One region of the Rhizobium sp. BK619 genome, then DNA from elsewhere that is predicted to be linked to it. Evidence: riboswitches for the same ligand, from Rfam matches in the RefSeq annotation. Region 1 holds a riboswitch; the other holds the start of a gene.
What was found. A riboswitch is a leader RNA that binds a small molecule or an ion and turns the genes downstream of it on or off. The one in region 1 is predicted to bind S-adenosylmethionine.
Positions count from the first base shown of each region.

Region 2: linked by a shared signal. The riboswitch ahead of metA (homoserine O-succinyltransferase) and the one ahead of FHX14_RS27320 (O-succinylhomoserine sulfhydrylase) in region 1 are both predicted to bind S-adenosylmethionine.

Region 1 covers NZ_JACIBH010000016.1:145-16,084, reverse strand. Annotated here, with positions in the region: gene FHX14_RS27405 (methyltransferase) at 1-665, opposite strand, end outside; gene FHX14_RS27400 (DUF6460 domain-containing protein) at 840-1,106, shown strand; gene FHX14_RS27395 (CAP domain-containing protein) at 1,108-1,605, shown strand; gene FHX14_RS27390 (MATE family efflux transporter) at 1,635-2,975, shown strand; gene FHX14_RS27385 (quinone-dependent dihydroorotate dehydrogenase) at 2,951-4,039, opposite strand; gene FHX14_RS27380 (DUF952 domain-containing protein) at 4,036-4,389, opposite strand; gene FHX14_RS27375 (hypothetical protein) at 4,513-4,911, shown strand; gene FHX14_RS27370 (response regulator transcription factor) at 5,005-5,652, shown strand; gene FHX14_RS27365 (helix-turn-helix transcriptional regulator) at 5,766-6,455, shown strand; gene FHX14_RS27360 (thermonuclease family protein) at 6,467-7,186, shown strand; gene FHX14_RS27355 (tellurite resistance TerB family protein) at 7,269-7,682, shown strand; gene FHX14_RS27350 (transporter substrate-binding domain-containing protein) at 7,693-8,568, opposite strand; gene FHX14_RS27345 (methyl-accepting chemotaxis protein) at 9,192-11,201, shown strand; gene FHX14_RS27340 (VOC family protein) at 11,407-11,787, opposite strand; gene FHX14_RS32820 (hypothetical protein) at 11,773-12,090, shown strand; gene FHX14_RS27335 (hypothetical protein) at 12,149-12,427, shown strand; tRNA gene FHX14_RS27330 (tRNA-Gly) at 12,439-12,512, opposite strand; gene FHX14_RS27325 (2'-deoxycytidine 5'-triphosphate deaminase) at 12,635-13,729, opposite strand; SAM riboswitch at 13,803-13,881, shown strand; gene FHX14_RS27320 (O-succinylhomoserine sulfhydrylase) at 13,924-15,108, shown strand; gene apaG (Co2+/Mg2+ efflux protein ApaG) at 15,361-15,753, shown strand.
Region 2 covers NZ_JACIBH010000002.1:201,702-217,641, forward strand. Annotated here, with positions in the region: gene FHX14_RS04330 (ABC-F family ATP-binding cassette domain-containing protein) at 1-1,395, shown strand, start outside; gene FHX14_RS04335 (DUF5666 domain-containing protein) at 1,567-2,196, shown strand; gene FHX14_RS04340 (ABC transporter ATP-binding protein/permease) at 2,243-4,108, opposite strand; SAM riboswitch at 4,264-4,341, shown strand; gene metA (homoserine O-succinyltransferase) at 4,391-5,314, shown strand; gene FHX14_RS04350 (aldose epimerase family protein) at 5,408-6,430, shown strand; gene FHX14_RS04355 (GntR family transcriptional regulator) at 6,578-7,351, shown strand; gene FHX14_RS04360 (SIS domain-containing protein) at 7,348-8,379, shown strand; gene nagA (N-acetylglucosamine-6-phosphate deacetylase) at 8,379-9,530, shown strand; gene FHX14_RS04370 (SIS domain-containing protein) at 9,548-10,276, shown strand; gene efp (elongation factor P) at 10,434-11,003, opposite strand; gene epmA (EF-P lysine aminoacylase EpmA) at 11,151-12,212, shown strand; gene FHX14_RS04385 (lysine-2,3-aminomutase-like protein) at 12,209-13,261, shown strand; gene FHX14_RS04390 (acyl carrier protein) at 13,524-13,775, shown strand; gene FHX14_RS04395 (acyl-CoA dehydrogenase family protein) at 13,775-14,956, shown strand; gene FHX14_RS04400 (amino acid--[acyl-carrier-protein] ligase) at 14,961-15,869, shown strand; gene FHX14_RS04405 (DUF1839 family protein) at 15,860-15,940, shown strand, end outside.

The DNA of each region.
Region 1 (15,940 bases):
ATCAGCACATCAGCGGCCGTCACCAGATCGGCGCGATGGCGCGCGGCATCGGCAAACAAGCCGGAGAGATCCGGCGCCAGCGACAGATCGGTCTGAGCAAGGTGATCATAGACCCCCTTCTCGGCGGCTTTGGCCAGCATATTCTGCGAGAGGTCGAAGCCTTCAAGGCGGCTGACGCGGCCATGGATTTCCGGGCCGAGCAGGCCGGTGCCGCAGCCGAGATCGACGGCGCATGCGTAATGCCTGCCGGTGGATGCGACGAGGGCTGCGAGCTTCTGCGGGACAGTGTAATCGAGTTTTTCGACGAGCGCTGATTCGAAACGGTCGGCATAGTCGTCGAACAGGCGCTCGACATAGCGGCTCGGCGGCCGATCCGGTGTCTCGCCGTCGCCGAGAAGGGCGAGCTTGAGGGCGGCGCCGAAAATGTCGTCGGGATCAAGGGCAAGCGTGTTGCGATAGGCGTCGATCGCGGCCTCGCCCCTGCCCGCCTTTTCGCGATAGGTGGCAAGCCGATACCAGCCGGCTGCCCAGCCGGGCACCAGTTCCAGTGCCTGTTCCATCAGCTCGGCTGCCGCTTCCGGCTCGCCGCCCTCGTCGAGCATTCGGGCATAATCGGCGCGGCGGTCGGCGATGACGTCGCCTGAGGAAAGCTGGTGGGGCTGCATCATCGGCTCTTTATTTGACGCATGTCGTTGCGCTGCACAGTTTTGCGTGGCCCGCATCTGGCGGCGGCCACAAAAAAACTCAAGTCCTATTTCAGAGGCGAAGCGGCCAATCCCCGAAAGGGCTTGCGAGCAACACGCCGCAACCTTATTCCAAGGGCAAACAGGAGATGGCGCATGTCCGATCAGGTGAACAAGTTCCTCGGCGATTCCTTCGCCCGCACATTGATAAAGCTTATCGTCGTGTCGCTGATCGTCGGTTTCGTCATGACCGTGTTCGGCCTGACGCCGTGGAACATCATCTATGGGTTCCGCGACTTCATCCTGGAGATCTGGCATCGCGGTTTTTCAGCGCTCGGGCGCGTCGGCGACTATCTCCTCCTCGGGGCGACGATCGTCATCCCGCTCTTCGTCATCCTTCGCCTTTTCAGCTATCGCCGGTAACATGACATCGATCGATCTTTCCAGGCGCAGCCTGCTCATCCTTTCCGGGCTTTCGCTTGCCGCCGGCATCGCCGGCTGCACCACCACCCCGCGCCTTGCCGGCACGCCTTCGAACGGCGAGGACGAAACGGCGAGCGTGCTGCCGCTGGTCAACCAGCTGAGAGCCAAGAACGGCTTGCCGCCGCTAGCTGTCGATCCGGCGGCGAGCACGGCCGCGCTGTTCCAGGCCAAACGCATGGCGAGCGCCGGCAAGATGGCGCATCTGATGGGGCTGACCGACAGTTTCGGCGCCCGCGTCAAGGCGAGCGGCGTCCGGCTGCCGGCAGCGGAGAATATCGCCTCCGGCCAGCAGAGCGTCGATGCGGTGGTGACCGCCTGGATCAACTCGCCGCATCATCTGGAAAACATGCTCGGGCGCTATGACGGCCTCGGCGTCGCCGTCGCCCACAATTCGTCTTCCCGGAACCTGCCCTATTGGGCCATGGTGCTGTCTAGCTGAGGCGATTCGGCCTCGATATCAGGCCATGAATGGATACGCACAATAACAAGTTCGCCTTCGAGGTGACGCACCGGCTGGTGCTGTCGATCGCCATTCCGATGACGCTCGGCTTCATGACGACGCCGATGCTCGGGCTGACCAACACCGCCGTCGTCGGCCGTATGGGCGACCCGGAAGCGCTGGCGGGGCTCGCGATCGGCGCGATGCTGTTCGATCTGATCATGGGCAGCTTCAATTTCCTGCGCGCCTCGACCACGGGGCTGACGGCGCAGGCCTATGGCCGGCGCGACCAGCACGAGCAGCAGGCGGTCTTCTCCAGGGCGCTGATTTCGGCGCTCGGCTGCGGGCTGGCGCTGCTCTGTCTTTCGCCGCTGCTGAACGCGGCGGGGTTGCGGCTGATGGGCGCGGAAGGCGCGATCGCTGAGGCGACCAGCACCTATTTCTCGATCCGGATTCTCGCTGCACCGGCTGCGCTCGCCAACTACGCCATTCTCGGCTTCGTGCTCGGGCGCGGACAGGGCAAGATCGGGCTGCTGCTGCAGGCAATCATCAACGGCATCAATATCCTGCTGTCGATCTATCTCGGCTTGACGCTCGGCTGGGGCGTGGCGGGGGTCGCCTGGGGAACGATGGCCGGCGAGACGGCCGGCGCGCTTGCCGGGCTTTTCATCGTGCTTAGCGGCTTTGCCAAGGCCGAGCGGCCGGCATGGGCGGAGATCTTTTCGCGGCATCGGCTGGCCGAGCTTTTCGCCCTCAACCGCGACATCCTGATCCGCACCTTCGTGCTGATCGGCGCCTTCACCATCATGACGCGGATCGGCACCAGCTTCGGCGCCGTCACCCTTGCCGCCAATGCCGTGCTGATGAATTTCGTCCTGCTCTCCAGCTATTATCTCGACGGGCTTGCCAATGCCGCCGAGCAGATCACCGGCCGGGCGATCGGCGCACGTTACCGGCCGGCCTTCGACCGCGGGCTGAAGCTGACGATCCTGTGGTCCTTCGGCCTGGCGGCGATCGTTTCCGCTTTCTTCTTCCTCGCCGGTCCCTGGCTGATCTCGGTGCTGACGACTTCACCCGAGGTGCGGCAGGCGGCAGCGGCTTACCTGCCCTGGGCGGCGGTGACCGGGTTGACCGGCGCGCTCGCCTTCCTGATGGACGGGGTCTTCATCGGCGCCACATGGTCGGCCGATATGCGCAACCGGATGCTGATGTCCTTTGCCGGTTATCTGCTGATGCTCGCCGTCTTCGTGCCGCTCTTCGGTAATCACGGCCTGTGGCTGGCGATGAATGCCTTCCTGCTCTTCCGCGGCTTTTTCCTGGCGCTGCTGGTCAAGCCGCGGGCCGATCAGAGCTTTCGCGCCGCCCAGTAATCCAGCCTGCTGTCGCGCAGCTCGCCGATCCCGGCCGCCTTTTCGCGGTCCATGAGTTTGGAGAGGCCGCGGACGATATCGCCGGGCAGACCGGGGCCTTCATAAACCATGCAGGAATAGAGCTGGACGAGATCGGCGCCCGCCCTGATCTTCTCCAGCGCTGTTTCGGCCGAGGAGACGCCGCCGACGCCGATGATCGGCAGTGCTGGACCGACACGCTTGCGCATTCTCGCAAGCACCGAAGTCGACTTTTCGAACAACGGCACGCCGGAGAGGCCACCCGTCTCCTTGGCCTGCCGCTGATCCTTGAGACCGTCGCGCGACAGCGTGGTGTTGGAGACGATCAAGCCATCCAGCGCATGCGAAAGCGCTTCCGCCGCAATATCGTCCATGCCTTCCTCGGTCAGATCGGGGGCGATCTTCAGGAAGACCGGGACCTTGCGGCCCGAGGCCGCCGCCACTTCGTCGCGCGCCGCCAGCACTGATGACAGCAGCGCCGCCAGGCTTTCACGCGCCTGCAGGTCACGCAGGCCGGGCGTGTTCGGCGAGGAGATGTTGGCGGTGAAATAGCGCGCCACCGAATGGAAGCGGCGGATGCCGGCGACGTAATCGGCGATGCGATCCTCGCTGTCCTTGTTGGCGCCGATATTGACGCCGACGATGCCCTTGCCGCTCAGCGTCGCGAGGCGGCCGAAAGCGGCCTCATGGCCTTCATTGTTGAAGCCGAGGCGGTTGATGACCGCCTCATCCTCGACCAGGCGGAAGATGCGCGGCCGCGGATTGCCGGCTTGCGGCTTCGGCGTCACCGTGCCGATCTCGGTAAAGCCGAAGCCGAGCTTCAGCAGCGCCTCGGGCACCTCGGCATTCTTGTCATAGCCTGCCGCCATGCCGAGCGGGTTTTCGAAGGTGAGGCCGGCAACGGTCTGGCGCAAGCGCGGATCGGGCGTGATCTGGCAGGCGGGCACCAGGCCGGATTTCAGCGCGGCGATCGACATGCCGTGCGCCGTTTCCGGATCGAAGAGGAAGAGACCCTTGCGGGCGAGATGCTTGAAAGGATCGATCATGGCTGCAGCTCCGGGAAAATATGGGCGCCGGCATGGTCGAGCGGCAGCGGCGCTTCCCAGAGCACGGCTTCAAGCGGCAGATCGGCATAGAGATGCGGGAAAAGATCACCGCCGCGCGAGGGTTCGAACACCAGTTTGTCACCGAAGCGGCCGCCATTGACGGCAATCAGCATGAGGTCGGACTGGCCGGCAAAATGCAGCGCGGCGGTCTGCTTTACCTGGTCTGCCGTCGAGAAATGAATGAAACCATCCTTGAGATCGATGCCGGCGCCATGAAAAATGCCGGTTTGTCTGGCTTGATGCCAGAGCGTTTCCGTCACGATCTTGTAAAGGGTCGGTGTCACGCTCATCATGGCCTCGCGATTGCTGATCCTCGGTCACCAGCGCTTTGCCGGAAAGAGGCGGCGATGTCCACGCCCCGGCCGTTAAAAACGGGGACTAAATAGCGAGAGCAAATTCCGGAGGATGAGACGATGAAGATTTTGGTTCTGACACTTGGCGTTCTTCTCCTGCCGTTTGGGGCCGCCGCAGCCGAGGCCGATGCAAGCCGGTTCCAGCTGGAAAAGAGCGGCGACCATTTCGTCCGGCTCGACCGGCAGACCGGGGCGATGTCGATCTGCCAGGACAAGGACGGCGCCCTCGTCTGCCGGATGGCGGCCGACGAACGGGCGGCCTATGAGGACGAACTCGACCGGCTTTCCGAGCGGGTGACGAAGCTGGAACAGGGCGGCCCCATCCAGCGGGCGCTGCCGAGCGATGCCGAAGTCGACCGCTCGATCAGCATCATGGAGAAGATGATGAAGAGTTTCATGGGGATGGTGAAGGAGTTTCAGGCTGAGGAAAACGCCAATCCCCTTCCGCAGAAGACCTGATCTGATATAGTCATATCACTAGGCATGCATGCAGAGGTCGCAGGGGACGGCGGCGCATGTGGGCACGATCGGGCTCTTGGGAGGGAGTTTTCGATGCAGGAACAGACCATCATCATTGCCGACGATCATCCGCTGTTTCGCGATGCGCTGCGCCAGGCCGTCATCGGCATGGAGGGCCGGCAGGCGATCATCGAGGCCGGCGATTTCGCGGCCGCACGCAAAGCGGCGGGCGACCATGCCGAGGCCGACCTGATGCTGCTCGACCTCGCCATGCCCGGGGTCAGCGGCTTTTCCGGCCTGATGGCGCTGCGCTCCGAATTCGCCAGCCTGCCGATCATCATCGTCTCGGCGACCGACGATGCGACGACGATCCGCCGGGCGCTTGAACTCGGCGCCTCCGGCTTCATTTCCAAATCCGCCGGCATCGACGACATTCGCCGCAGCATCCAGACGGTGCTTGCCGGCGACATCGCCACGCCGGAAAACTACCGCGGCGGCCAGGAGCAGGATCCCGATGTCGCCGACCTGATCCACCGCCTGCATACGCTGACACCGCAGCAGAGCCGGGTGCTGACCATGCTCGGCGAAGGGCTGTTGAACAAGCAGATCGCCTATGAACTCGGCGTCTCCGAGGCGACGATCAAGGCGCATGTCTCGGCGATCCTCTTGAAGCTCGACGTCGACAGCCGGACGCAGGCAGTCATCCAGCTCGGCAAGATCAACATGGCGATGGTTGCCTGAAACCCTTGCAATAACAGGATTTTATTCCTCCTTTGCCTTTACTCAGGCGGCACGGTCGGTTAATATTCCGGCCGGCTGACGCGCGGATGAGCCGCGCACGGAATCGGGCGCCTATGCTGTCACACGATCAGATCTGGGGAGCGATCGACAGGCTTGCCGAGCGGCACGAGCTGACGCCATCCGGTCTTGCGCGGCGCGCCGGGCTTGACCCCACCTCCTTCAACAAGTCGAAACGGCTTTCTGCTGACGGACGGCTGCGCTGGCCCTCGACGGAATCGATCGCCAAGGTGCTCGACGCCACCGGGGCGAGCGTCGAGCAGTTCCTTGCCTTCCTGCAGCCGGATGCCGGTTTTTCGAAGCAGTTGGCCGGGCAGCAGGCCGCACAGCCTGACGGCGCCTTTCCGCCGCAGGGCAGTTCGATCCCGCTGCTCGGCTTCGCCCAGGCCGGCGCCGGCGGCTTCTTCGACGATGGCGGTTTTCCGGCCGGCCAGGGCTGGGACGTGGTGGAATTTCCGGCGGCTCCGGCGCAGAAGTCAGCCGTCTATGCGCTGGAGGTGCAGGGCGAGAGCATGATGCCGCTCTACCGCGACGGCGACGTGCTGATCGTCGAGCCCGGCGCGCAGGTCCGCCGCAACGACCGCGTCGTCGTGCGCACATGCGAGGGCGAGGTGATGGCCAAGGTGCTGCTGCGCCAAAGCCCGCGCTCGATCGAGCTGATGTCGCTCAATCCCGAACATCCCAACCGTACCCTCGAGCTTTCCGATGTCGATTGGATCGCCCGCATCATCTGGGCCAGCCAATAGGAAGATATTCCATGCGCCCTGCCGCCATCTTCACAGGTCTTATGGGCATGGCGGTGGTGGCCGGTCTGCTGATGGCGGGTGAAGCAAGGCTGCGGGGCGGCACGGCCGGGGACGAGCCCGTCTCTGCCGAGGAAACGGCGGCCGCGGTGGAACCGCCCGCGCCAGCCGGCGAACCGGCTACGATTTCGGACGACCGGGCTGAAGTGATCGTCCGCTCGACGGAACCGGCGGCGCAACCGCCGGCGCCGCCCTCCCCCGGGCCCGCCGACGGCATCGCGGCCAAATCCGCCGAGAGCGAGAAGCGGGCCGAGACCGCCGCCGGGCAGACGGCAAGACCCGCCGCGAAAAAACCGGTGGAGTTGGCGCGGCCGGCAGTCGAAAATGCCGGCCTCCTCTCCTTCGACGAGCGCAAGCTTCAGCTTGCCGGCATCGTGCCGACGCCGGCCGACAAGATATGCGGGCCGACGGGCCGGCAATGGCCCTGCGGCATGATGGCCAAGACCGCGCTGCGCCAGCTGCTCCGCAACCGCAGCATCGCCTGCGATCTCGACAGCGCCGAATGGAAGGATACGGCGACCACCGCCTGCCGGCTCGGCGCGCAGGATCTCGGCACATGGCTTGCCGAAAACGGCTGGGCCGAGGCAGCGGCGGGTTCGCCGCTTGCATGGGCTGCCGAAAAGGCCAGGCAGGCGGGAAAAGGCCTTTATGGCGACGACCCGCGCCGGCGGTGACCGGCGGTCTTGACAGAGCGCCGATCCCTTGTAATGCCGGCTGCAAATTCCCACTCTGGGCTGATCGAAAAAGGAATCAGAAATGAACAAGCCGCTTTCCGCCCATGATGCGCTGATCTACGTGATGGTGATGGCCTCCGCCGTCGACAGCACGATGAACGACCGGGAGATGGAAAGGATCGGACAACTGATCGGCTTCCTGCCGGTTTTCCGGGATTTCGACGACGACAAGCTGATTTCGGTGGCGCGCGATTGCGCCTCGCTGCTGGCCGGGCCCGAGGGCCTCGACGTCGTTCTCGAAACCGTGCGCGACACCCTGCCGGCAAAACTCTACGACACCGCCTATGCGCTGGCCGTCGAAGTCGCTTCCGCCGATCTCTCTGTCAAAGCCGAGGAACTGCGGTTGCTCAGCCTGCTGCGCGACCGGCTCGGCCTCGACAAGCTCACCTGCGCGGCGATCGAGCGGAGCGCCATTGCCCGCTTCCGCAAGGGATAAGCTTGCAGGCTCAATAGAGGCCGTAGGGAAAATAGCGCAGATAGATTTCCTGCAGACGACCGTTGCGTGACAGCGTGGCGAGCGCGTGGTCGATGGCCGCCGTCAGCACGCTGTCCTTCTGCCGCAGCATGATCGTCATGCCCTCGCCGAGGAAATGCTCGGAGAGATAGGGCCCGTCGAACAGGGCGCAGCATTTGGCCGAGGCGGGCGACGAAACCCAGAAGGAAAGCTGCAGCGCATCGGCGAAGGCGGCATCGACCTTGCGATCCTTGAGTGCCGCAAGCAGAGCGTCCTTAGTGTCGAAGGCCTGAGCCTTGATCGCCGGAAAAAAGGCGGCCAGCATCGCCTCGTGCACCGTGCCTTTGACCACACCGACCGGGTGCGCCGAAAGCGCGGCAGCCGTCTTGCCGTCGAGCGGCACGGCGAGATTGCGCACGAAGCGGGCCGGCAGCATCAGATACGGCCGGGAGAAGACGAATTGCCGGCGCAGCTCCGGCGTCACGGCAAGACCGGCGATCACGGCATCGCCCTGCGAGGCGGCGAGCGCATCCTTCAGATCGGCAAAGGGGATCGCCTGGATCTGGCACTTGTCGGAAATCTCCAGCTCACTGCAGATTTCGCGGGCGAGATCGACGTTGAAACCGGAAAGCTTGCCGTTCTGATCGGTGAAATTGAAGGGCGGAAAATCGACCGAGGTCAGGAAGCGCAAGCGGACCAGCGAGGAGAGGTCGGGCCTCGCCAGACGTTCACGCGCGTCGAAAAGCAGCGGCAGCGATGGTGTTGCCTGCTGGGCGGATGCGGCAAAGCCGGAAAACAGCGCCAGGAGAAACAGCCCGAACGCGGGAAAACCCTTCACAGCCAGGGATGCCAACTTCGATTGCATCATCGTGATCTTGATCTCGGGTTAAGCGCGAAGCGTGTGGTGTCGGCGAGATGTAGCAGAGTCATGCGGGACGGGGAATATCTATGCTTGGAGCGGATGACCGATGCGAACTCATCGGCCTCGCAGCCGCGCGGCACCCTCCAACGTCCCTCATCCTGAGGTGCGGAAGCCGAAGGCTGAAGCCTCGAAGGACACGCTGCAACGCTGCTCCTTGCATATCTCCACACCGGAATGCCCGCCCCGTCCTTCGAGGCCCTGCGGGGCACCTCAGGATGAGGCTCTTTTGAATGCAGGCGCTTGCTGCTTGCAGGAGCATCACCGCACCAACAACGGAGACGGAACCCCTCGCCCTGCCCTCTCCACCTCTCCGTGCCGCGCTCGATTTGGCATGGCACCTGCCCACCTTATCCCCAAAAATCACCGCGGCGCCGCCCCGCCGTTAGCGCGGAATTAAAGAATATCGCCTCTATTTGTGACGACGACACGGACCCGCCGGCCGATTGCATGATGCATGCGTCAACGCCGCAATAATCCCTGAGCCGCGACACCGACGCAGCGCTCTGTTTGCAACAATTGATTTCAAAGAACCGGGCGTGCGACGCCCCGGTCAACCGGGTAACATTTCCATGTTGAAGCATCTGAAAATCCGCACGAAAATCATATCGGTCGTGGCGCTCCTCGGGCTGATCACGATGGCCGGGCTGGTCTATGTCATCGCCGAGTTCCGCCGTGCGGATGCCGCCTACAGCGCCTTCATCGATCATGAAGCGATGGCCTCGATGCAGAGCGCGCGCGCCAGCGCCTCGGTGGTGGCCTCGGTGCTGCAGGTGAGCCTGCTTGCCGACATGAAGCCGGATACGCCGGCATTCCAGACGACGCTCGCCACGCCGAGCAAACTGCCGCAGGCCCGTGAGCGGATGAAGGATGCGCTGGCGCTGGTGCCGAGCCGCAAACAGGCGATCGACGAAATTCAGGCAGGCATCGATGAGATCGAAACGCTGGCGAACAAGATCATCGAGCAGAGCAAAGCCAAGGACAGCGCCGGGGCGCAGGCGAGCGTTGCCCTGATCAATGCCAAACTCAATGCGCTGACGCCGAAGATGATCGCCAACAATGATGCGATGATGGCGATGCTCAATGACGGCGGCGACGCGCTTTCGGCTTCGGTCAACGGGCGGATCGTCTTCTGCCTCGTTCTGATCGGCATCGCCGTGCTCGCCGCCGTCGGCTTCAGCGTGGTCGTCGCCCAGATGGGCATTGCCGGCCCGATGACCCGGCTCAACCTGCGCATGACACGGCTTGCCGAGGGCGACACCGAAAGCGAGGTCGGCGGGCTCGACCGCGGCGACGAAGTCGGCCAGATGGCCAAGGCCGTCTCGATCTTCCGCAACAATGCGATCGAGCGTGGCCGGATCGAGGCGCGTGCCGAAGCCGACCGCAACCTCAGTGACGGCGAGCGCCGCGAACGCGAGGCGCAGCGGACCCGCGAGGCAGCGGAGCTCGAAGGCGCCGTGACCGCACTCGGCGACGGCCTGCGCCGGCTTGCCGCCGGCGATCTCGCCTCGCATATCGACCAGCCCTTCGTTGCGCATCTCGATGCGCTGCGCGAGGATTTCAACAACTCGGTCGAGAAGCTCAACGAGGCGCTGCACACGGTCGGCGCCAATGCCCGGGCGATCGGCGCCGGCGCCAATGAGATCCGTTCTTCCGCAGACGAGCTTTCCAGACGGACGGAACAGCAGTCGGCCTCCGTCGAAGAGACGGCGGCAGCACTGGAGGAGATCACCACGACGGTGCGCGACGCCGCCAAGCGTGCCGAGGAGGCAAGCCAGCTCGTCGCCCGCACCCGCCTCGGCGCCGAAAAATCCGGCGAGATCGTCCGCAAGGCCGTCTCCGCCATGCAGCAGATCGAAAAGTCTTCGGGCGAGATCTCCAACATTATCGGCGTCATCGACGACATCGCCTTCCAGACCAACCTGTTGGCGCTGAACGCCGGCGTCGAAGCGGCGCGCGCAGGCGAAGCCGGCAAGGGTTTTGCCGTCGTTGCCCAGGAGGTGCGCGAACTCGCCCAGCGTTCCGCCAAGGCGGCCAAGGAAATCAAGGACCTGATCACCAATTCCGGCACGCATGTGCAGACCGGCGTTTCGCTGGTCGGCGAAACCGGCAAGGCGCTCGATTCGATCGTCCAGGAGGTGCAGGAAATCAACCAGCACGTCCACGCCATCGCCGAAGCCTCGCGCGAACAGTCGATCGGGCTGCAGGAGATCAACACCGCCGTCAACACCATGGACCAGGGCACGCAGCAGAACGCGGCGATGGTCGAGCAGTCCACAGCCGCCAGCCACAGCCTAGCGACGGAAGCGACAGCGCTGAACAATCTGCTCGGCCAATTCCGGCTGACCGGCACCGGCGGCTTCGCCGCTGCCGCACCGATCTCCTCTACCCGACCGCCGGCAGCCGCACCACGCGCCGCCGCGCGCCCAGTTGCCAAGGCCCCCGCGGTCCGCGTCGCCCGGGAAGGCACCGCCCGCCCAACCGCCTCACCGGCCCGCGCCCTCGGCCAGACCCTCGCCAACGCTTTCGGCGCAACCAACAGCGCGCCGAAGGGCCAGGATGGTGACTGGACGGAGTTTTGAGGCACAGCCGTTCAGTTCACGCCCGAAGCCTGCCCCTCACCCTAACCCTCTCCCCGTAAACGGGGCGAGGGGACGTGCCATGCGCGAGGCTAGCGAGGAACGGAGAGGTTGCCACTTTTCCCCTTCGCCCCGCTAGCGGGGAGAAGGTGGCGGCAGCCGGATGAGGGGCAAGCGGCGGCCGGCGCCCTTCCTTTTCGGATCTCGTCTAACCCGGCCGCCACCCCACCTCGACAAGGATATTCCCTGGCGCTGTACAATAAAACAGCCAGCCGCCGCGCATAGCGGCCGGCGGGCCGGAGAGCGCCGCACGGTCAGCAACAAGCCCGGCATGAACCCTATCGACATCCGCCCTATCAGGCAGAATGAAGCCGATATGATAGGTTTGACGCCCAATCTCCACCTGGTCGGCGGTGCCGAACTTGGCGATGGCGTGGCTGAGGACGATTTCAAGGCCGGCATCGTCTTCCAGGATCGCAAGGCCATTATTGCCGCGCATATCCTTCAGCCGCAGGCCGAAATGGCGGATGAAGAAATCCGCCGTCGCAGCGATGTCGGGTACGTGAAAATCGAGATGGTTCAGGCGCATGACAGTCTCCGTTCAAAAAAATCCCGGGACTGCAATATGCCGTCTCCGCACGCCGCCGGGATCCCGCATTTGCATGCGGATCACATCGCGGGTTCTCGTGCCATAGGCTACGGAGCAGAGCTTCTTGAGAGCGCTGATGACGCTCTGACGGAAGGGACCGGGCTTACCTCAACCGATCCTGCCTTTTTCGACGCTGCCGATCTAACAGAGGTCGCCGGTTTCGGCAATGGAAAGGCTGAAGCGATCACGACGCGCCAGGCGGTGCTTCTCGAAGGATTGCAACTGGCCATGCCGTTTGCATGATGCGCCGGCGCCAATAGAGAGTAAGATCGCTTCGTCGGCGGCATCGGAAGGGATGGACATGAAACCCGCGCTCATCGGCCTCATCGGCACCCTTATTCTCACCGGATGCAGCACCGTTACCTATAGCGGCCCCGGCCTGGAGCCGATCCCGGGAAGCATCACCTATAACGGCCAGCCACGCAGCAAGCTCACCAAATCACCTGTTGGCTCCGCCTTCCCACATGATTTCATCGACCAGTACGGCCGGCAGGTGGAGGAAACCTACATCATCCAGCCCGACCGCAGCCTGATCATCGCGCATCGGCAGTACAAGCCGATCCGGTTTTTTGGGGATTAGTGGGACGTCGCTGGAGCGGGTGAAGGGAATCGAACCCTCGTATTCAGCTTGGGAAGCTGCTGCTCTACCATTGAGCTACACCCGCAGTGATGCGAGATTTCCAACAGATGGGGGCCGCTGTCAAGTCGCCCCTAGATTAAAGAGTTAGAGCATGATGTCACCCGAAAACCGCTCACACTTTTCGGCATCATGCTCTTGCGCAACCCCTCAGATGCGAAAATGCTTCGAGAGTTTGAGGCCCTGGGCCTGGTAGTTGGAGCCGAGGCCGGAGCCGTAGAGGCTGGTCGGTTTTTCCTGCATGTGTTCGTAGACGAGGCGGCCGACGATCTGGCCGTCTTCGAGGATGAAGGGCACTTCGTGGCTGCGCACTTCGAGCACGGCGCGGCTGCCGCGGCCGCCGGCCGGCGCATGGCCGAAGCCCGGATCGAAGAAGCCGGCGTAGTGGACGCGGAATTCGCCGACCAATGGGTCGAAGGGGGTCATTTCGGCGGCATAATCCGGCGGCACATGCACGGCCTCGCGCGAGACAAGGATATAGAACTCGTCGGGATCGAGGATCAGTTCGTTGCGGCCGCGGCTATAAAGCGGTTCCCAGAAATCGAAGATGTCGTGCTGGGCCTTCTTGTCGACATCGACGACGGCGGTATGGTGTTTGCCGCGGTAGCCGATCAGGCCGTCTTCATCTCCGGCGAGGTCGATCGACAGCGCGATGCCGCCGCCCGATACGTTCGGCTGTTTGCTGGCGACCAGCGTTTCGCTTTCATGCAGCTTCAACAGTTCCGGCTCGCCGAGCAGGGCCTGGCCGACGCGGAAACGGATCTGCGACAGGCGCGAGCCGCGGCGCACGACGATCGGGAAGGTGCGCGGGCTGATTTCGAGATAGAGCGGGCCGGAATAGCCAGCTGGGATCTTGTCGAATTCCTGGGCGTAATCGGTGATGACGCGGGTGAAGATATCGAGCCTGCCGGTCGAGCTCTTCGGATTGGCCGAGGCCGACATGTCGGCCAGCAGCGCTAGGCTCTCCATCAGCGGCACGATATAGACGCAGCCGGTTTCGAGCACCGCGCCTTCCGTGAGGTCAATCACATGCAGGCTCAGCCGGTCGAGCTTGTCCGAGACCAGATGCGAAGGCCCGGGCATGAAGCTGGCGCGCACGCGAAAAGCCTTGGCGCCCAAGCGCAGGTCGAGGCTTGCCGGCTGGATCTGGTCGCGGTCCAGCTCGCGCTCGGAGATCAGCCGCCCCGTTTCGAACAGCGCCGAGATCGCGCGGTCCGCCAGAATTCCCGTTTCACGAGCCATCATGCCCCATCCATCATTTGCCGCCGACAAAACCAAATACGGGGAATTGACGCAAGCAGCTAACAGCAGTATTGCAGAATTATCCCGTGGTGATTTGGCCGGTCGGCTTGCAGCCACGTTAAACAAGTGGCTAAAAAGACCGGGTTGAAACCGGTCTGCTTTTGCGGCCGGTTTTTTTGTTATGTGAAGGTGATGGCATGAGCAAGACCTGGCGCCCGGCAACCCAACTCGTCCACGGCGGAACCTTGCGTTCGCAATATGGCGAAACATCCGAGGCAATCTATCTCACGCAGGGCTTCGTCTACGACACGTCGGAAGCGGCCGAAGCCCGCTTCAAGGGCGAGACGGACGGTTACATCTACGCCCGCTACGGCAGCCCGACCAACGACATGTTCGAAAAGCGCATGTGCATGCTCGAAGGCGCCGAAGACGCCCGCGCCACCGCGTCCGGCATGGCGGCGGTCAGCGCGGCCATCCTCTGCCAGGTCAAAGCCGGAGATCACATCGTCGCCGCACGCGCCCTTTTCGGCTCCTGCCGCTGGGTGGTGGAAACATTGGCGCCGAAATACGGCGTCGAGTGCACGCTGGTCGACGGCCGGGATCTTGCCAACTGGGAAAAGGCAATCCGGCCGAACACCAAGGTGTTCTTCCTGGAAAGCCCGACCAACCCGACGCTCGAGGTGGTCGATATCGCAGGCGTCGCCAAGCTCGCCAATCAGATCGGCGCCAAGGTCGTCGTCGACAACGTCTTTGCGACGCCACTCTTCCAGAAGCCGCTGGATCTCGGCGCCCATATCGTCGTCTATTCCGCCACCAAGCATATCGACGGCCAGGGCCGCTGCCTCGGCGGCGTCGTGCTTGCCGACAAGGACTGGATCGATGAGAACCTGCACGACTATTTCCGCCATACCGGCCCGGCCATGTCGCCGTTCAATGCCTGGACGCTGCTGAAGGGCATCGAAACGCTGCCGCTGCGCGTCAAGCAGCAGACCGGGAATGCGGCGAAGATCGCCGATTTCCTCGCCGAGCAAAACAAGGTCGCCAAGGTGATCTATCCCGGCCGCAAGGACCATCCGCAGGCCGATATCATCGCCAAGCAGATGACCGGCGGCTCGACCCTCGTCGCCTTCGAATTGAAGGGCGGCAAGGAGGCGGCCTTCGCGCTGCAGAACGCGCTCGATATCGTCAAGATTTCCAACAATCTCGGCGACAGCAAGAGCCTGATCACCCATCCGGCAACGACGACGCACAAGAACCTGACGGAAGAGGCGCGCGCCGAACTCGGCATCTCCCCGGGCACGGTCCGCCTTTCGGCCGGCATCGAGGATACCGACGACCTGATCGAGGATTTCGCCAAGGCGCTTGCCAAGGTCTCGGCCTGATCGCACCCATGGCGGCCGGACCCCTCTGAGGTTCGGCACGCCACGTTGGCATAGGCCGGACCTCACTGCGGTCCGGCCGGGGAACAAGTTCGGCGGTGCCGGCGTTCGGAAGTGAAATTAACACTGTCAATTAGGCTTAACGATCGAAACAGCTTGGATCAGGACCGTTTTAGTCACGATCAACGTTCCGTTTCTTGACGGACAGCGCCTCTTATAAGATACGGGTAACATATCTTGACTAAGGTGCAAGGCATGTATCGCGCCCTCACAAAAGATATCGAAGTCGTCGTCGAACCATTCTATCTGGAGGAGCAATCCGATCCGGAAGACGATCGCTATGTCTGGGGTTACCGGATTGTCATCAGCAACAATTCCGCCATCGCCGTTCGCCTGGTCAACCGCTACTGGAATATCACCGACCAGAACGGGCAGGTGGACGAGGTGACCGGCCCCGGCGTCGTCGGCGAACAGCCGCGGCTGAGCCCGGGCGACACCTACGAATATTCCTCCGGCTGCCCGCTCGACACGCCCTCCGGCCTGATGTTCGGGCATTACCAGATGGAAACGGATGAAGGCGAGATGTTCGATGTCGACATCCCCGCTTTCTCGTTGGATTCACCGGGGCTGCTGCGCGTGCTCAACTAAGCACGTAGGTTCGCGGTCAGTGCGAACACGAACGCCGTGCCTGCCGCATGGGTCCTCGGGTCAAGCCCCATAGGCGCTAACTTAGCTGCCGATGTGCGATGGCGCGTCGCCTTCGTGGTGGTTCTCGCAGTCGATGTAGCAGCTGGCCGATGGCGATCGGCCTGATGGTCGCGTGCAAGACGGCGAT
Region 2 (15,940 bases), on a different contig from region 1:
CTCGACGAGCCGACCAACCATCTCGACCTTCCCACAATCGAATGGCTGGAAGGCGAGCTGCAGAAGACGCGCAGCGCCCTGGTGCTGATCTCGCACGACCGCCGTTTCCTCGAAAAGGTTTCGACGGCAACCGTCTGGCTCGACCGCGGCACCTCACGCCGGCTCGACAGGGGATTTTCGCATTTCGAGGCCTGGCGCGACCAGGTGCTCGAGGCCGAAGAACTGGAGCAGCACAAACTCGGCAAGGCGATCGAGCGCGAGGAGCACTGGCTGCGTTACGGCGTCACGGCGCGGCGCAAGCGCAACATGCGCCGTCTCGGCGAGTTGCAGACGATGCGCTCGCAATATCGCGGCCACAAGGGGCCGCAGGGCACGGTGCAGGCGACGGCTTCGGACGCGCAGGAATCCGGCAAGCTGGTGATCGAGGCCGACAAGATCACCAAGAGCTTCGGCGACCGGCCGATCGTCACGCCCTTCTCGATCCGCGTGCATCGCGGCGATTGCATCGGTCTGGTCGGGCCGAACGGCGCCGGCAAGACAACGCTGCTGAAGATGCTGACCGGGCAGCTTTTGCCGGACAGCGGCACGATAAAGCTCGGCACCAATCTGGAGATCGCGACACTCGACCAGAAACGCGAGGATCTCGATCCCGAGGATACGCTCGCCAATTACCTGACGGACGGGCGCGGCGAAAACCTGCTCGTCAACGGCGAGCAGCGCCATGTGACCGGCTACATGAAGGAATTCCTGTTCCAGCCGGAGCAGGCGCGAACGCCGATCAGAAGCCTCTCGGGCGGCGAGCGCGCGAGGCTGATGCTGGCGCGTATTCTCTCGCGCCCGGCGAACCTGTTGATCCTCGACGAACCGACCAACGATCTCGATATCGAAACACTCGATCTGCTGCAGGAGATCGTCGCCGGTTTTCCCGGCACCGTCATTCTCGTCAGCCACGACCGCGATTTCCTCGACCGCACCGTGACCTCGACGATTGCACCCGCCGTGCCGGACGCGCCTGATGGCCGCTGGATCGAATATGCCGGCGGCTATTCCGACATGCTTGCGCAGCGCAAGGGCGCGATCGACGAGCGCAAGCGGGCCGAGAAGGCGGCGGAGAAGCCGAAGTCCCAGGAGGCGGCACCTTCCGGCGGAGGCTCGAAGAGCAAGCTCTCCTTCAAGCAGAAATTCGCGTTGGACAATTTGCCGAAGGAGATGGCGAAAGCCGAAGCCGAGATCGCCAAACGCGAACAGGCGATGGCTGATCCCAACCTTTTTACGCGCGATGCGGCTGCCTTCAACCGGCTTGCCAGCGAGATGGAGAAGCTGCGGGCCAGCCTCACCAAGATGGAAGAGGAGTGGCTGGAGCTCGAAATGCTGCGGGAAGAGCTGGAAGGCTGAGGCTTTCCAACACTACCCGCCTCACCTTTCCTTGATTGGCCAGTCTGCCGTTGCACGGCATAAGGTGCCGTCCGGCAGAAAATCCAAGTGTTGCAGCCTCCGTTGTGCGTCTGAAAAGACGCGCGGCGCTGTGAGGATATGCCGATCGCAATGGCGACAAGGAAAACTCATATGTCCCGCAAGCCTCATTCCAGAATTTTCACGCTACTTGCCGCCGGCGGCCTCGCTGCGCTTGCCGCTTTGCAGGCCGCACAGGCACAAGATGGCAACCGCATTCGCGTTCGCGGTGCCATTGAAAGCTTCAGCGGCGATAGTCTCGTCGTCAAGACGCGCGAAGGCGGCGATGCGACGATCACGCTGAAAGCCGGCTGGAAAGTCGGTGGCATCAAAAAAGCGTCGGTCGAGGATATCAAGCCCGGCGACTTCGTCGGTGTTGCCTCGCTCCCGAAAGGCAGCGGCCCGGATGGGGCGATCGAGGTGCTGATCTTTCCGGTGTCGATGAAGGGAACCGGCGAGGGCAACCGCCCCTGGGATGCGCAGCCGAACAGCCAGATGACCAACGCGACTGTCAGCAACGCCGTCAAATCCGTCGACGGCCATACGATCACGCTGGCCTATCAGGGCAAGGAAAAGACGATCACCATCGCCGATACGACACCGATCGTGACCTTGGCGCCGGCGACCAAGGACGATCTGAAGGCTGGCGCCGGCGTCATCGTCATCGGCGAGAAAGCGGCGGACGGCAGCATTTCGGCCAGCCAGGTGGCCGTCGGCCTCAACGGAATCACGCCGCCGATGTGACCATACGTGAAATTCGAAGGGATGTAGCGTCTGTCGGCGCGGCGCTCTACAGCGCCGGCGCGGGCATGGCGGCGGCACCCGTGGCGGCGCTGGCGCCGGTACGGGTGACTTGCTGCTGTTGCTGCTGCGGTTCCTCGGATTTTGCCGGCAGCGCCTGCAGATGCAGCACGCGCGGCTTCAATGCCTCGAGATAGGCCTCGGAACGGCCGATATAGATCATGCCGCTTTCCGGCATGGAGGTGAGCAGCCCGGCCATCGTTTCCTGCCATTCCGGCTCCATGCCCTCAAGCACTTCGTCGAAAATGATCCAGCGCGGACGGGCGAGAAGCAGGCGGGCGAAGCCGATTGCCTTCTGTTCGTCGCTGTCGAGCAGTTTGTCCCAGCGGGCGCGGGTATCGAGCCTTGATATCAGCGAATGCAGGCCGGCCTTGTCGAGGGCTGCGTCAACGGCGGCTTTCTCATAGGCATCGGGGCTTTCGGGGAAGGCCAGCGCCTCACGCAGCGTGCCGCCGGGAATATAGGCGATCTGTGGGACGAACAGCATGTCGTCGACTGGCGGCAGGCCCATCGTGCCGCTGCCGCACGGCCAGAGGCCGGCCATCGCCTGGAAGAGCAGCTTGCGGTTGACGCTGTGATCGCCGTTGATCATGATCTTTTCGCCTGATTTGATCACGACATCGGTTTCGCGCAGGCGGAAGCCGCCGCATTCGTCGATCTCTTCACCGATCTTGGCGACGATCACCACATCCTTCAATGTCAGCGTATCGGGCGCGGTGTTTTCATAGGCGATGCCGTCCTTCAGGGCGAATTCCTCTTCCATGTCGAGCAGCGCCTGGCGGAAATCGGTGACGCGCATCAGCGTGGCGCGCCATTCGGCGATCGGACCGAAATTGGCGACATACCAGCGTAGCGCCGTGTTGACCTGGTTGAAGGCGCCGACCGACATCATCAGCTGACCAAGGGTGAGGCCGCCGGAGAAATAGGCGGGTGCTGCGACGATGATCGGAATGACGATGACCAGCCAGCCGTAGCCGGCCGAAACCCAGGTGAGGTTGGTATTGGCCATGGCGAGCCGCTTGACGACCCTCAGCACCGAGCTGATGTCGGTGTTGATGCGCCGGCGTTCGTTCTCCTCGCCGCGGGCAACGGTGATTGCCGGCATGTTCTCGTTGGCATGCATCAGCGTGAAGCGAAGCTCAGCCTCCTTTGAGAAGCGGTCCGCATTGAGCTTCACCAGCTTGCGGCCGACGACTTGGCTCAGCACCGAGGCGGAGGCGGCGTAGAAAATCGCCGCCCAGACCATGTAGCCGGGAATGGAGAAGCTGTGGCCGCTGATGTGGAAGATGAAGCCGCTGGAAAGCTCCCAGAGCACGCCAATGAAGCTTACGAGAAGAATGGTCGACTGCAGCAGGCCGAGAACGAGCCCTGTCGTGCTTTCGGCGAGATTGCGGGAATCCTCGTGCAGGCGCTGGTCCGGATTGACGCCGATCAGGCCGCTGGAGGCGAGCCGCAGCGCCCGCTTGCGCTTCAGCCACTGGTCGACGAGGTCGCGCGACAGGCCCTCGCGCATATAGAGCGCGGTCATCTGATTCAGCCATGCCTGCAGCACGTTGAGCAGCAGCAGCGTGCCGGCGATCATCGCGAAGATTTCGAGCTGGTGGAAGAATTCGCCGAGGTCGCGGCGCTCCAGCGAATCGTAGAAGGGAGCATTCCACTTATTGAGGATGACCTGGCCGTAGGACGTCGCCAGGATGACGAGGATCAGCACGGTCGCCAGAAACAGCACCTTGCCACGCACTTGCGAATTCCAGAATGCTGAGAACATCACCCCGAGGCGGTCAGTCAGGCTGAGATCATAGCCTACCCTATCCTGCCTTCGGATGCCCGGCCTCCCCTCGGTCTTATCTGCCATCACGCTTTTCCAACATCGCCCATGCTTACCATTATTAACATGGTGGCGTTACCGGTCTATCAACAGATTCTATCAGTCATTAAACTGTGATGATGCTTGCATGAGTCGCTCCCGCATGCATTCGGCAGTTGATTCGTGGCTCGACTGGGTCTATTTAAGCGTTCCGTGGTGATTTGGCCGGCCGGCTTGCAGCCACGTTAAAAAATTCGCTAAAGGGCCGCGTGCGGACCGGTAGCGATTTTTTTCGCCGCCGGTTTTTTGCTTTTTGATCGAGTGACCGCAATGCCCATCAAGATTCCTGACACGCTGCCCGCCTTTGAAACCCTCGTTCAAGAGGGTGTGCGGGTGATGACCGAGACGCTGGCGATTCGTCAGGATATTCGTCCGCTGCAGATCGGACTGCTCAACTTGATGCCGAACAAGATCAAGACCGAATTGCAGATGGCCCGCCTTGTCGGCGCCTCGCCGCTGCAGGTCGAGCTGTCGCTGATCCGCATCGGCGGCCACAAGGCGAAGAACACCTCCGAAGATCACCTGCTTGCCTTCTACCAGACCTGGGAGGAGGTGAAGCACCGCAAATTCGACGGCTTCATCATCACCGGGGCGCCGATCGAGTTATTGCCCTACGAGGACGTGACCTATTGGCCGGAGATGCAGGAGATTCTCGACTGGACGGAAACGAATGTGCATTCGACGATGAACGTCTGCTGGGGCGCGATGGCGGCAATCTATCATTTCCACGGCGTGCCGAAATACGAGCTGAAGGAGAAGGCGTTCGGCGTCTATCGCCACCGCAACCTGAAGCCCTCGTCCATCTATCTCAACGGCTTTTCCGACAATTTCGAGGTGCCGGTGTCGCGCTGGACCGAGGTGCGCCGCGACGATATCGAGAAATCGGACGAGCTGGAGATCCTGATGGAATCCAGCGAGATGGGCGTCTGCCTCGTGCACGAGAAGCGCGGCCGTCGGCTCTATATGTTCAACCACGTCGAATATGATTCCACCTCGCTGTCCGACGAGTATTTCCGCGATGTCAATACCGGCGTGCCGATCAAGATGCCGCACAATTATTTCCCGCATAATGATCCGGCGCTTGCGCCGCAGAACCGCTGGCGCAGCCATGCGCATCTTTTGTTCGGCAACTGGATCAACGAGATCTATCAGACGACGCCGTTTGATGTAGAGGAGATCGGAATGGATCTGTGAGGGGCATCCCTTTCTGATCTCGGCCGGTTGCGGTTTGGAACAAATGCGGGCAGGTTCCGGTCGGAATGCTAGATATCAAACGGACGGTCGATCATGTCGGATAAGTTGGAACGGGAAGTTTTCGGGCAGACCAAGGCGGGCGAGACCGTTTATCGCGTCGTCATCAGGGGCGGCGGGCTGACGGCCAAGATCATTAGCTGGGGCGCGGTCATCCAGGATCTGCGCCTGGAAGGGCATGACGCGCCGCTGCAGCTCGGCTTTGAGGATTTTGACAGCTACCCGCTCTATTCGGCTTATTTCGGCGCGACGCCCGGCCGCTGTGCCAACCGTGTCGGCGGCGGCGCCTTTACGCTCGACGGCAAGGACCACCAGCTCGAGCTGAACGAAAACGGCGTGACGCATCTGCATGGCGGCAGCGACAATATCGCCAAACGCAACTGGACGGTCGTCGAGCACGATGTCGACCGCGTGGTGCTGAAGATCGTCGATCCCGATGGCCGTGCCGGCTATCCCGGCAATTGCACCATCCAGGCAACCTTCTGGGTGCACGGCAACGGCGAACTGTCGGTGACCTACGAATCCACAAGCGACCAGCCGACGCTCGCCAATGTCTGCCAGCATGCCTATTTCAATCTCGATGGCCGCGAGGACGCGCTCGGCCACGACATCATGATCGCTGCCGACCACTATCTGCCGACCGACGAGAAACAGGTGCCGACCGGCGAGATCCGTTCCGTCGCCGGCACGGAATTCGATTTCCGCGAGATGGCGCCGATGAAGCGTTTCGCCGGCAGCGAACAGATGCTGTACGACCATAATTTCTGCCTGTCCGGCGAACGTACCGCCAAGCGTAGCGTTGCGCTCGCCCGAAGCCTCTATTCCGGTGTGTCGCTTGAGGTGCGCAGCACCGAGCCGGGTGTGCAGTTCTATGCCGGTTTCAAGCTGAATACCGGTGCTCCCGGCCTCGGCGGGCGCAAATACGGCCCCTTCGCCGGCTTCTGCCTGGAGACGCAGGTCTGGCCGGATGCCATCAATCACCAGGGTTTCCCGAATGCGGTGCTGCGCCCCGGCGAAGTGCTGCGTCAGGAAACGGATTATATCTTCACCAAGAGCTGAGCGTCTTTTTCGAGACGCGATGCCGGGACGTACGGCTGTCAAATTTTATCGCTATGAAAACCTCTCCGGCCCGCCGGGGAGGTTTTTTCTTGCTTGTCCATGATTCTATCTTGCTGATTGGTTCTAAATAGGTTCTATTGTGTGCCTATGGATAGAACCAGTCTGATAGCGGAGCTGAACGGCCGCGGCCTGCGCGATGCGGCGCTGACCGGGCCGCTCTACAAGCGGCTGGCGCAGACGCTGACCGGCCTTATTCAGGAAGGATTGCTGAAGCCCGGCACGGCGCTGCCGGGGGAGCGCGATCTTGCCGAGGCCTTGAAGCTCGGCCGCGTCACCGTGCGTACCGCCTATCGCGATCTGATGGCATCCGGCGCACTGGAATCGCGCCACGGAAGCGGTACTTTCGTATCGAGCAAGGTGGAGCGCATGGAGCAGTCGCTCTGGCGGCTGTCCTCCTTCTCCGCCGATATGCGCTCGCGCGGGCGTCAACCAGCTGCAAAGATCTTGTCACGGACGGTCAATACGCCGTCGCCGGACGAATCCTTCCTGCTCGGGCTTGGCGGTGACGAGCCGGTGCTCAGGCTCGACCGGCTGCGTCTCGCCGACGGGCTGCCGCTGGCGATCGAGCGCGCCGTGGTGCCGATCAAGTTTTTAGGCGACGATGCCGGCGGCGAGGGATCGCTCTATGATGCGCTGACCGCCAACGGCCACAGGCCGGTGCGGGCGCTGCAGCGGCTGACCGCGGTGACGCTTGACCCGTCCTCCGCAGCGATCCTGAACGTCGATGCCGGCGCGCCGGCGCTGCTGATCGAACGCGTCTCGCGCCTGGAAGACCAGCGCGTCGTTGAATACACCCGCTCGCACTATCGCGGCGATGCCTATGATTTCGTTGCCGAATTGAGAATCGGAGATGACCTATGAGTGAGAATCAGTCGCTGATGCTGCAGGAAGCAGGCCAATCGCCGGAGGTGGTGGCCACGCTTCTCGAAAAGGAAAAACCGGTCTTTGCCGAGATCGCCCGTCTGTTTTCGTCCACCCGCCCGAGCGTGGTGACAACGGCGGCGCGCGGCTCCTCGGACCACGCCGCCACCTTCTTCAAATATCTTTTCGAGATCACCTGCGGCGTCCCGGTCGCATCGGTCGGTCCGTCGATCGCTTCGGTCTATGGCGCTGCCCTCCATCTGAAGGGCGGCGTTCATTTCACCGTCTCGCAGTCGGGCGCCAGCCCGGATATCGTCGCATTGCAGGATGCGGCCAAGAAGGGCGGGGCAACGACGATCGCCGTCGTCAACGTCACCGACAGCCCGCTGGCGAAACAGGCCGATATCGTTCTCGGCCTCAATGCCGGTGCGGAAAAGAGCGTCGCGGCGACAAAATCCTTCATCGCCTCGGTCGCTGCCCTTTCCGGGGTGACGGCTGCGATCGGCGGCGCGTCCGAGCTGCAGGCCGCACTCGGCAAGCTGCCGGAGGCGCTTTCGGCCACCGCCGGGATCGACACGGCGGCAGCCGAAGAGGTGCTCTTCAACGCGACCTCGCTCTATACGGCCGGTCGCGGCCCGGCCTTCGCGATCGCGCTCGAAGCGGCGCTGAAGGCCAAGGAAACGTCCGGCCTGCATGCCGAAGCCTTCTCGCTGGCGGAACTGATGCACGGTCCGATGCGCCTGGTGCAGCCGGGCTTTCCGATCGTCGCCTTTGCGCCCGACGATGCGGCCTTCGCCAATAACGGCCAGGCGCTGGAGCGTCTGCAGAAGCTCGGCGCCACCACTGTCGGTTTCTCCACGCAGCCGCTTTCCGGCGTCGATCTGCGCGTGCCGACAACGGGCAACGGCCTGGTCGATCCGCTGGTGTCACTGCTCGTCTATTATCGGCTGATCGAGTCGGTCACGCGCCGCAAGGGCTTCGATCCCGACAGGCCGGCAAACCTGCTCAAGGTGACGGAGACGGTCTGATGGCCCGCAAGATCTTCGTCGGCGCGCGCATCTTCGATGGCGAGCGCTTCCATGACGACAAGGCGCTCATCGTTGCCGATGGACGGGTCGAAGCGATTGCGGCTGGAAACGATCTGCCGGATGGCGAGACGGTGACGCTTGCCGGCGGCGTGCTGTCGGCCGGCTTCATCGATGCGCAGGTCAATGGCGGCGCCGGGCGGATGCTGAACGACGAACCTTCCGCCGCCTCGATGGCGATCATCGCCGGCGGGCACCGGCCCTATGGCACGACATCGCTGCTGCCGACGCTGATCACCGATACATCGGAGGCATCCATTGCCGCGATCGAGGCGGCGACAGAAGCGGTCAAGGCGAACCGCGGCGTCGCCGGCCTGCATCTCGAAGGCCCACATCTGGCGCCGGCCCGCAAGGGCGCGCATCTGGCCGAACTGATGCGGCCGGTCGAGGACCGCGACGTCAAGGCCTTCATCCGGGCACGCGAGGCGATCGGCACGCTGCTCGTCACCATGGCGGCCGAGCAGGTAACGGTTGCCCAGGTGCGCGAACTTGCCGAAGGCGGCGTCACCGTCAGCATCGGCCATTCCGATTGCTCGAGCGAGGCGGCGGAGGAACGTTTCGATGCCGGGGCGCGAGGTGTCACGCATCTTTTCAACGCCATGAGCCAGATGGGGCACCGTGCGCCAGGTCTCGTCGGCGCGGCGATCGACCATCCCTCGACCTGGTGCGGCATCATCGCCGACGGTCACCATGTCGATCCGAAAGCCCTGCGCACGGCGCTGCGCGCCAAGCGCGGCGAAGGCAAGCTGTTCTTCGTCACCGATGCAATGTCGCTCGTCGGGTCTGAGAAGGATTCCTTTACGCTGAACGGGCGCACCGTCCGGCGCGAAAGAGGCGGCTTCTGCTCGAAGCTGGTGCTGTCCGACGGCACGCTGGCCGGTTCCGACGTCGACATGATCTCGACGATCCGCTACGGCGTCACCTATCTCGACCTGACGCTCGCCGAAGCCTTGCGCATGGCGACGCTTTACCCCGCCCGTTTCCTCAGGCTTGCCGATCGCGGCTATCTCTCGCCGGGCGCGCGCGCCGATCTCGTGCATCTCACCGATGCGCTTACCGTCACCGCCACCTGGCTTGCCGGCGAAACGGTGTGACCTCAAGGAGACGTGGGATGACCGATATCACCGATGCCTACTTCTCCAACCTGATCGGCCGGCTGGAAGAATTGAAGCAGACGCTGGCCGAGCCGATGGCGCAGGCGGCTGATGTCATTCTCGATGCTGCCCGCGGCGACAAGCGCGTCTATGTCTTCGGCACCGGCCATTCGCATATGCTGGCGGAAGAGGTGCATTATCGGGCCGGCGGCCTCGCCTTCACCGTGCCGGTGCTCGTCGGCTCGGCCATGCTGCATGAGGGGGCGGTCATCAGTTCGGTCTATGAGCGCACGCAGGGTCTGGTGCGGCCGATGTTGGAACGTTACGGCATGCAGCCGGGCGACGTCATCATCATCGCCTCCAATTCGGGCGTGAACGCCGCGCCGATCGAGGCTGCCGACTATGCGCGCGAAATCGGCGCAAAGGTGATTGCCATCACGTCGATCGCCTATTCCTCAGCGATCGCCAATGGCCGCCGGCGGCTTGCCGACGCGGCCGATGTGGTGCTCGACAACGGGTTGCCGCCGGGAGATGCCGTTCTCGATCTGGAAGGCACGGGGCTTCGGGTTGGACCGGTCTCGACGGCGGTCGGGGTGACGGTCATCAATGCGATCTTCGCCGAAGTCGCCTCGGAGCTTTCGAAATCCGGCGATGCGCCGGTTTATCTCAGCGCCAACATGCCGGGTGCCGCAGAGATCAATCAGAAGCTCGTGCGGAAATACCGGCCGCGCAACCCACATCTCTAAAAGCGCGTGGCATCGAATTTGATTCATGCAACGCGCTTTCGTTTTTGATTTTTTATGCATGTCGTTATCCCGGGCCGCTGCACACTTCCGGGCGACATGCAGCGGACATAAAAAAGGCCGGTCAAAACCGGCCTTTTGCATGAAGTGAGAGCCAGGATCAGTCCTTGGCGCGTTCGACGTAGGAATTGTCTTCCGTTGCGATGACGACGCGGGTGCCGGCATTGATGTGCGGCGGCACCATGGTGCGCACGCCGTTCGACAGCATGGCCGGCTTGTAGGAAGACGATGCCGTCTGACCCTTGACGACCGGCTCGGTCTCGGTGATTTCGAGCGTCACGTGGCGCGGCAGTTCGAGCGCCAGCGGAATGCCTTCATGGATCGACAGGATGCAGGACATGCCTTCCTGCAGATAGGCCTTCTGATCGCCCATGGTTTCGACATCGACCACGACCTGATCGTAGTTGCCCGGGTTCATGAAGTGGAAGCCTTCGCCGTCTTCATAGAGATACTGGAAGGAGACGTCCTCAACGAAGGCGCGCTCGACCTGTTCGGTGGTGCGCCAGCGCTCGGAGACCTTCACGCCGTCGACGATGCGGCGCATGTCGACCTGGGTGACCGGCGTGCCCTTGCCCGGGTGAAAGTTCTGGGCGGTGAGAACGACGTAGAGCTTGCCGTCGACATCGAGAACGTTGCCCTTGCGGACCGAAGAGGCGATGACCTTGACCATAAGACTTCCTTGTAACTCGGCTTTCGGCGTCGTAGATGACTGTCGAGACGCCTCTGAGACGCAAATATTTTTCTTTGGGGCGCAACTAACCTAAAATCCGGGAAATAGCCATCCCCATACCGGCTTCTCCGGCGAAGAAAGCTTGGAATGAACTCTTCGGCGAAAGCGTCCCCTTGGTGGACCCCGTCCGTGCATGCCGATCGCCGCCCGTTCCTGATCGGGCGCAATGCGATCCAGGCGGCGTTGCGCGGCTTTTTCGCCCGCGAGGATTTCCTCGAGGTGGATACGGCGGCGCTGCAGATCTCGCCGGGCAACGAGGCGCATCTGCATGCCTTCGCCACGGAAGCGCTGACGACGGACGGGCAAAAGGCGCCGTTCTATCTGCACACCTCGCCGGAATTCGCCTGCAAGAAGCTGCTTGCGGCGGGCGAGGAACGTATCTCGTGTTTTGCCCATGTCTATCGCAACCGTGAGCGCGGGCCGCTGCACCATCCCGAATTCACCATGCTCGAATGGTATCGGGCCGGCGAAAGCTATGAGAGCCTGATGATGGATTGCGTGCGGATCCTGGCGCTTGCCGCCGAAACGGCAAAGACTGAAAAGCTCGCCTATCGCGGCGGCGAGAGCGATCCTTTTGCCGGTCCGGAGCGGATCAGCGTTGCCGAAGCCTTTGAGCGCCATGCCGGTATCGATCTTCTCGCCTCGGTCGCCGCCGACGGTTCGACCGATCGCGATCATCTGGCGGCCGAGATGAAGCGTGTCGGCATGCGTGTTGCCGATGACGACGGCTGGGCCGATCTGTTCAGCCGGGTGCTGGTCGAAAAGATCGAGCCGCATCTCGGCTTCGGCCGCATCACCATCCTCGACGAATATCCGGTCTCGGAGGCAGCGCTTGCGCGCCCTTCGGCCCGCGATCCAAGGGTTGCCGAGCGTTTCGAGCTCTATGCCTGCGGCGTCGAACTTGCCAACGGCTTCGGCGAACTGACCAACGCTGCCGAGCAGCGCCGCCGGTTCGAGATCGAGATGGCGGAGAAGGCGCGTATCTATGGCGAGACCTATCCGATCGACGAGGATTTTCTCTCTGCACTTTCGCTGATGCCCGAGGCAAGCGGCATCGCGCTCGGCTTCGACCGGCTGGTGATGCTGGCGACGGGAGCGTCGCGCATCGATCAGGTGCTCTGGGCGCCGGTCGCGGAGTATGGAAGATGAATGTCGTCAAGCCCCTCAAGAGCATCGACGATCTGGTGATGGCGGGGCTGGTCGCGCCGGCCGATCGCAGAGCGCTCGAGGAGGTTGCCGCGCGTTACGCAATTGCCCTGACGCCCGATATGACCAGGCTGATCGATCGCGCCGATCCCGATGATCCGATCGCGCGGCAGTTCGTGCCCGATGCCGCCGAACTGACGGTCTTGCCCGAAGAACGCGCCGATCCGATCGGCGATCAAGCCCACAGCCCGGTCGAAGGCATCGTTCACCGCTATCCCGATCGCGTGCTGCTGAAGGCCGTGCATGTCTGCCCGGTCTATTGCCGCTTTTGCTTCCGGCGCGAAATGGTTGGGCCGCAGGGTCTCGGCACGCTCGATGCGGAGGCGATGCAGGCAGCCTTCGATTATATCAGAGGTCACGAGGAGATCTGGGAGGTCATCCTCACCGGTGGTGATCCGCTGGTGCTGTCGCCGCGCCGCCTTCGCGATATCATGGAGGCCTTAGCGGACATTGCGCATGTGAAGATCGTGCGTTTCCACACGCGTGTTCCCGTCGTCGATCCCGACAAGATCGACGACGCATTGATCGCCGCGCTGAAGGCGAGCGGCAAGACGGTCTATGTGGCGCTGCATGCCAATCACGTCAGGGAACTGACGGCGGAAGCGCATGCGGCCTGCGCGCGTCTCATCGATGCCGGCATTGCCATGGTCAGCCAGTCGGTGCTGCTCAAAGGCGTCAACGACGATCCCGACGTGCTTGCGGCGCTGATGAAGGCTTTCGTCGAAATCCGCGTCAAACCCTATTATCTGCATCACCCGGATCTGGCGCCCGGCACCGGCCATTTCAGATTGACGATCGAGGAGGGACAAAGGATCGTCGCGGCGTTGCGCGGACGGATTTCCGGGCTGTGCCAGCCGACCTATATCCTCGATATTCCGGGCGGTTACGGCAAGACCGTCGTCAGCGGCAGCACCGTGCAGGCCAGGGGCGATGGATGTTATTCCGTCTCGGATTATCGCGGTGACGAGCATTCCTATCCGCCCGCTGAATGACGCGAAACGGCGTTTTGCGTGTCATTTCTGTACTCGCCGCGGCGAAAATTGCGTCGAGCGCCGTCGACGAAATCGGCATAAGATATTGATTTTAAATCAATATTGTAACTCAGGCCACGGCAATCGCTAAAATTCTAACTGTGAGCCTTAGTCATATTTAACGCTATAAATTAGCGGAATTTTCTGTTTTCCGCACTAAAAGAACGCTCATGACAAGGCGATGAACGCCGGTTCGGGATCATGAGAATCTTGGAGTGATGGGATGAATAAGACAATCCGCGACCTCGTAGCCAAATTCGGCAAACTTCCGGCGTCGATCGACCAGGTCGCCGACGATGCCGATCTTTATGCGGCAGGTCTGACGTCCTTTGCTTCGGTGCAGCTGATGCTTGGCATCGAAGAAGCGTTCGACATCGAATTTCCCGACAATCTCCTGAACCGCAAATCCTTCGCGAGCATCTCGGCGATCGCCAGGACGGTCGATCTCATTCGGGACAGCCGGAAGGTCGCCTGATGAATTTCCCCGTCAAGATCATGCAGGACGGTCTTGTCGCAAGGGTCGCCCGCGTCGCCGAAATCGCGGCGAAACACGCCGATGCGGTCGACGTCGAAGCCCGCTTCCCCAGAGAAGCCGTGGATGCCATGAAGGCCGAAAGGCTGCTCGGCATCCAGGTGCCGCGCCAATTCGGCGGCGAATCCGCCTCGATCACCGAGATCGCCGAATTGTGCTCGATGCTCGGCCAGGCCTGCGCTGCAAGCGCCATGGTGTTCGCGATGCATCACATCAAGCTGTCGAGCCTCGTCGAACATGGCGCCGACAGCGAATGGCATAGCGACTTCATGCGTCGCATTGCCGCCGAGCAGCTGCTGATCGCATCGGCCACTACCGAGGGCGGTATCGGCGGAAACCTGCGCAACAGCATTTGCGCTGTCGAAGTCGACGGTGATACCTGCCGCCTGGAAAAGGATGCGACCGTCATTTCCTACGGTTCGCATGCCGACGCCATCCTCATCACCTCGCGTGCCCATGCGCAGGCGGCTTCCTCAGACCAAGTGCTGACGGCCTTCCTCAAGGACCAGTACACGCTCGAGAAGACGCACGCCTGGAATACGCTCGGCATGCGCGGCACCTGCTCCGACGGTTTCCTCTTCAAGGGCGAAGCGCCGGCGCGTCAGATCCTGCCGAAGCCTTTCGCCGAGATCGCGGCACAATCGATGCTCGCCTCCTCGCACCTCTTATGGAGCGGCGTCTGGTACGGCATCGCGGTCGATGCCGTCGTACGCGCCCAGGCTTTCGTGCGCGCCGCTGCCCGCAAGGCGCCCGATACTCAGCCGCCCGGCGCCTTGCGCCTCGCCGAGGTTTCGAACCTGCTGCAGATGGTCAAATCCAACGTGGTTGCCGGGCTCAAGGCCTATGAGGATGCAAAAGCCGATGTCGACAGGCTGTCCTCGATGGGCTTTGTCGTGGCGATGAACAACGTCAAGATCGCTTCTTCCGAGACGATCCTGGAGATCGTCAACCATGCCATGCTGATCTGTGGCATCATGGGCTACAAGAACGGCACGCCCTTCAGCCTCGGACGCCATCTGCGCGACGCACATTCCGCACAGCTCATGATCTCGAACGACCGTATCCTCGGCAATACGTCGAGCATGCTTCTCGTCCACAAGCAGGACACTAGCCTACTGGGGTAAAGCCATGGATATGCAGACCTCGTTTCTCGACCGGCTCTTCGAGTCCGGCCTGCTGATCGATACCGGCGTTGATGGTCTCTATGGCCGCAGCGGCCAGTTCGAAGATGTCATTACCGCTTTCGAACGGCTGATCGACACGTTCGGCGGCGCCGACGGCGCCGAGGCGATGCGTTTCCCGCCCGGCATGAACGTCGCGCTCTTCGAAAAGAGCGGTTACATGAAGAGCTTCCCGCAGCTCGCCGGCACGGTGCACAGCTTCTGCGGCAGCGAGCTCGATCATATGAGCCTGCTGCAGTGCATGGAAGTCGGCGACGACTGGACCAAGGACCAGAAGGCGACCGATATCGTGCTGACGCCGGCTGCCTGCTACCCGCTCTATCCGACGGTCGCCAAGCGCGGCAACCTGCCGAAGACGGGCGGCCTGTTCGATCTGCAGTCCTATTGCTTCCGCCATGAGCCTTCGAAGGATCCCGCCCGCCAGCAGCTGTTCCGCATGCGTGAATATGTCTGCATGGGCACGGAGCAGCACGTCACCGATTTCCGTCAGACATGGATGGATCGCGGTGTCGAAATGATGAAGCAGCTCGGCCTCGATGTGACCATCGACGTTGCCAACGACCCGTTCTTCGGCCGTGCCGGCAAGATGATGGTCAACAATCAGCGCGACCAGAACCTGAAGTTCGAGCTGCTGATCCCGATCACCTCGACTGCCAATCCGACCGCCTGCATGAGCTTCAACTACCATCAGGATTCATTCGGCCTGAAGTGGCGTCTGAACCTCGAAGACGGCAGCGTGGCGCACACCGCCTGCGTCGGCTTCGGCCTGGAGCGCATCGCGCTTGCCCTCTTCCACCATCACGGGCTCGACGTGAAGGAATGGCCGGCCAACGTGCGGAAAGCGCTGTGGGGCTGAGCCGGTCGATGACATCGGTATTTTCGGGGATCGACCCGGAAACCTACCGTCAGCACGCGCTGCATTCTAGC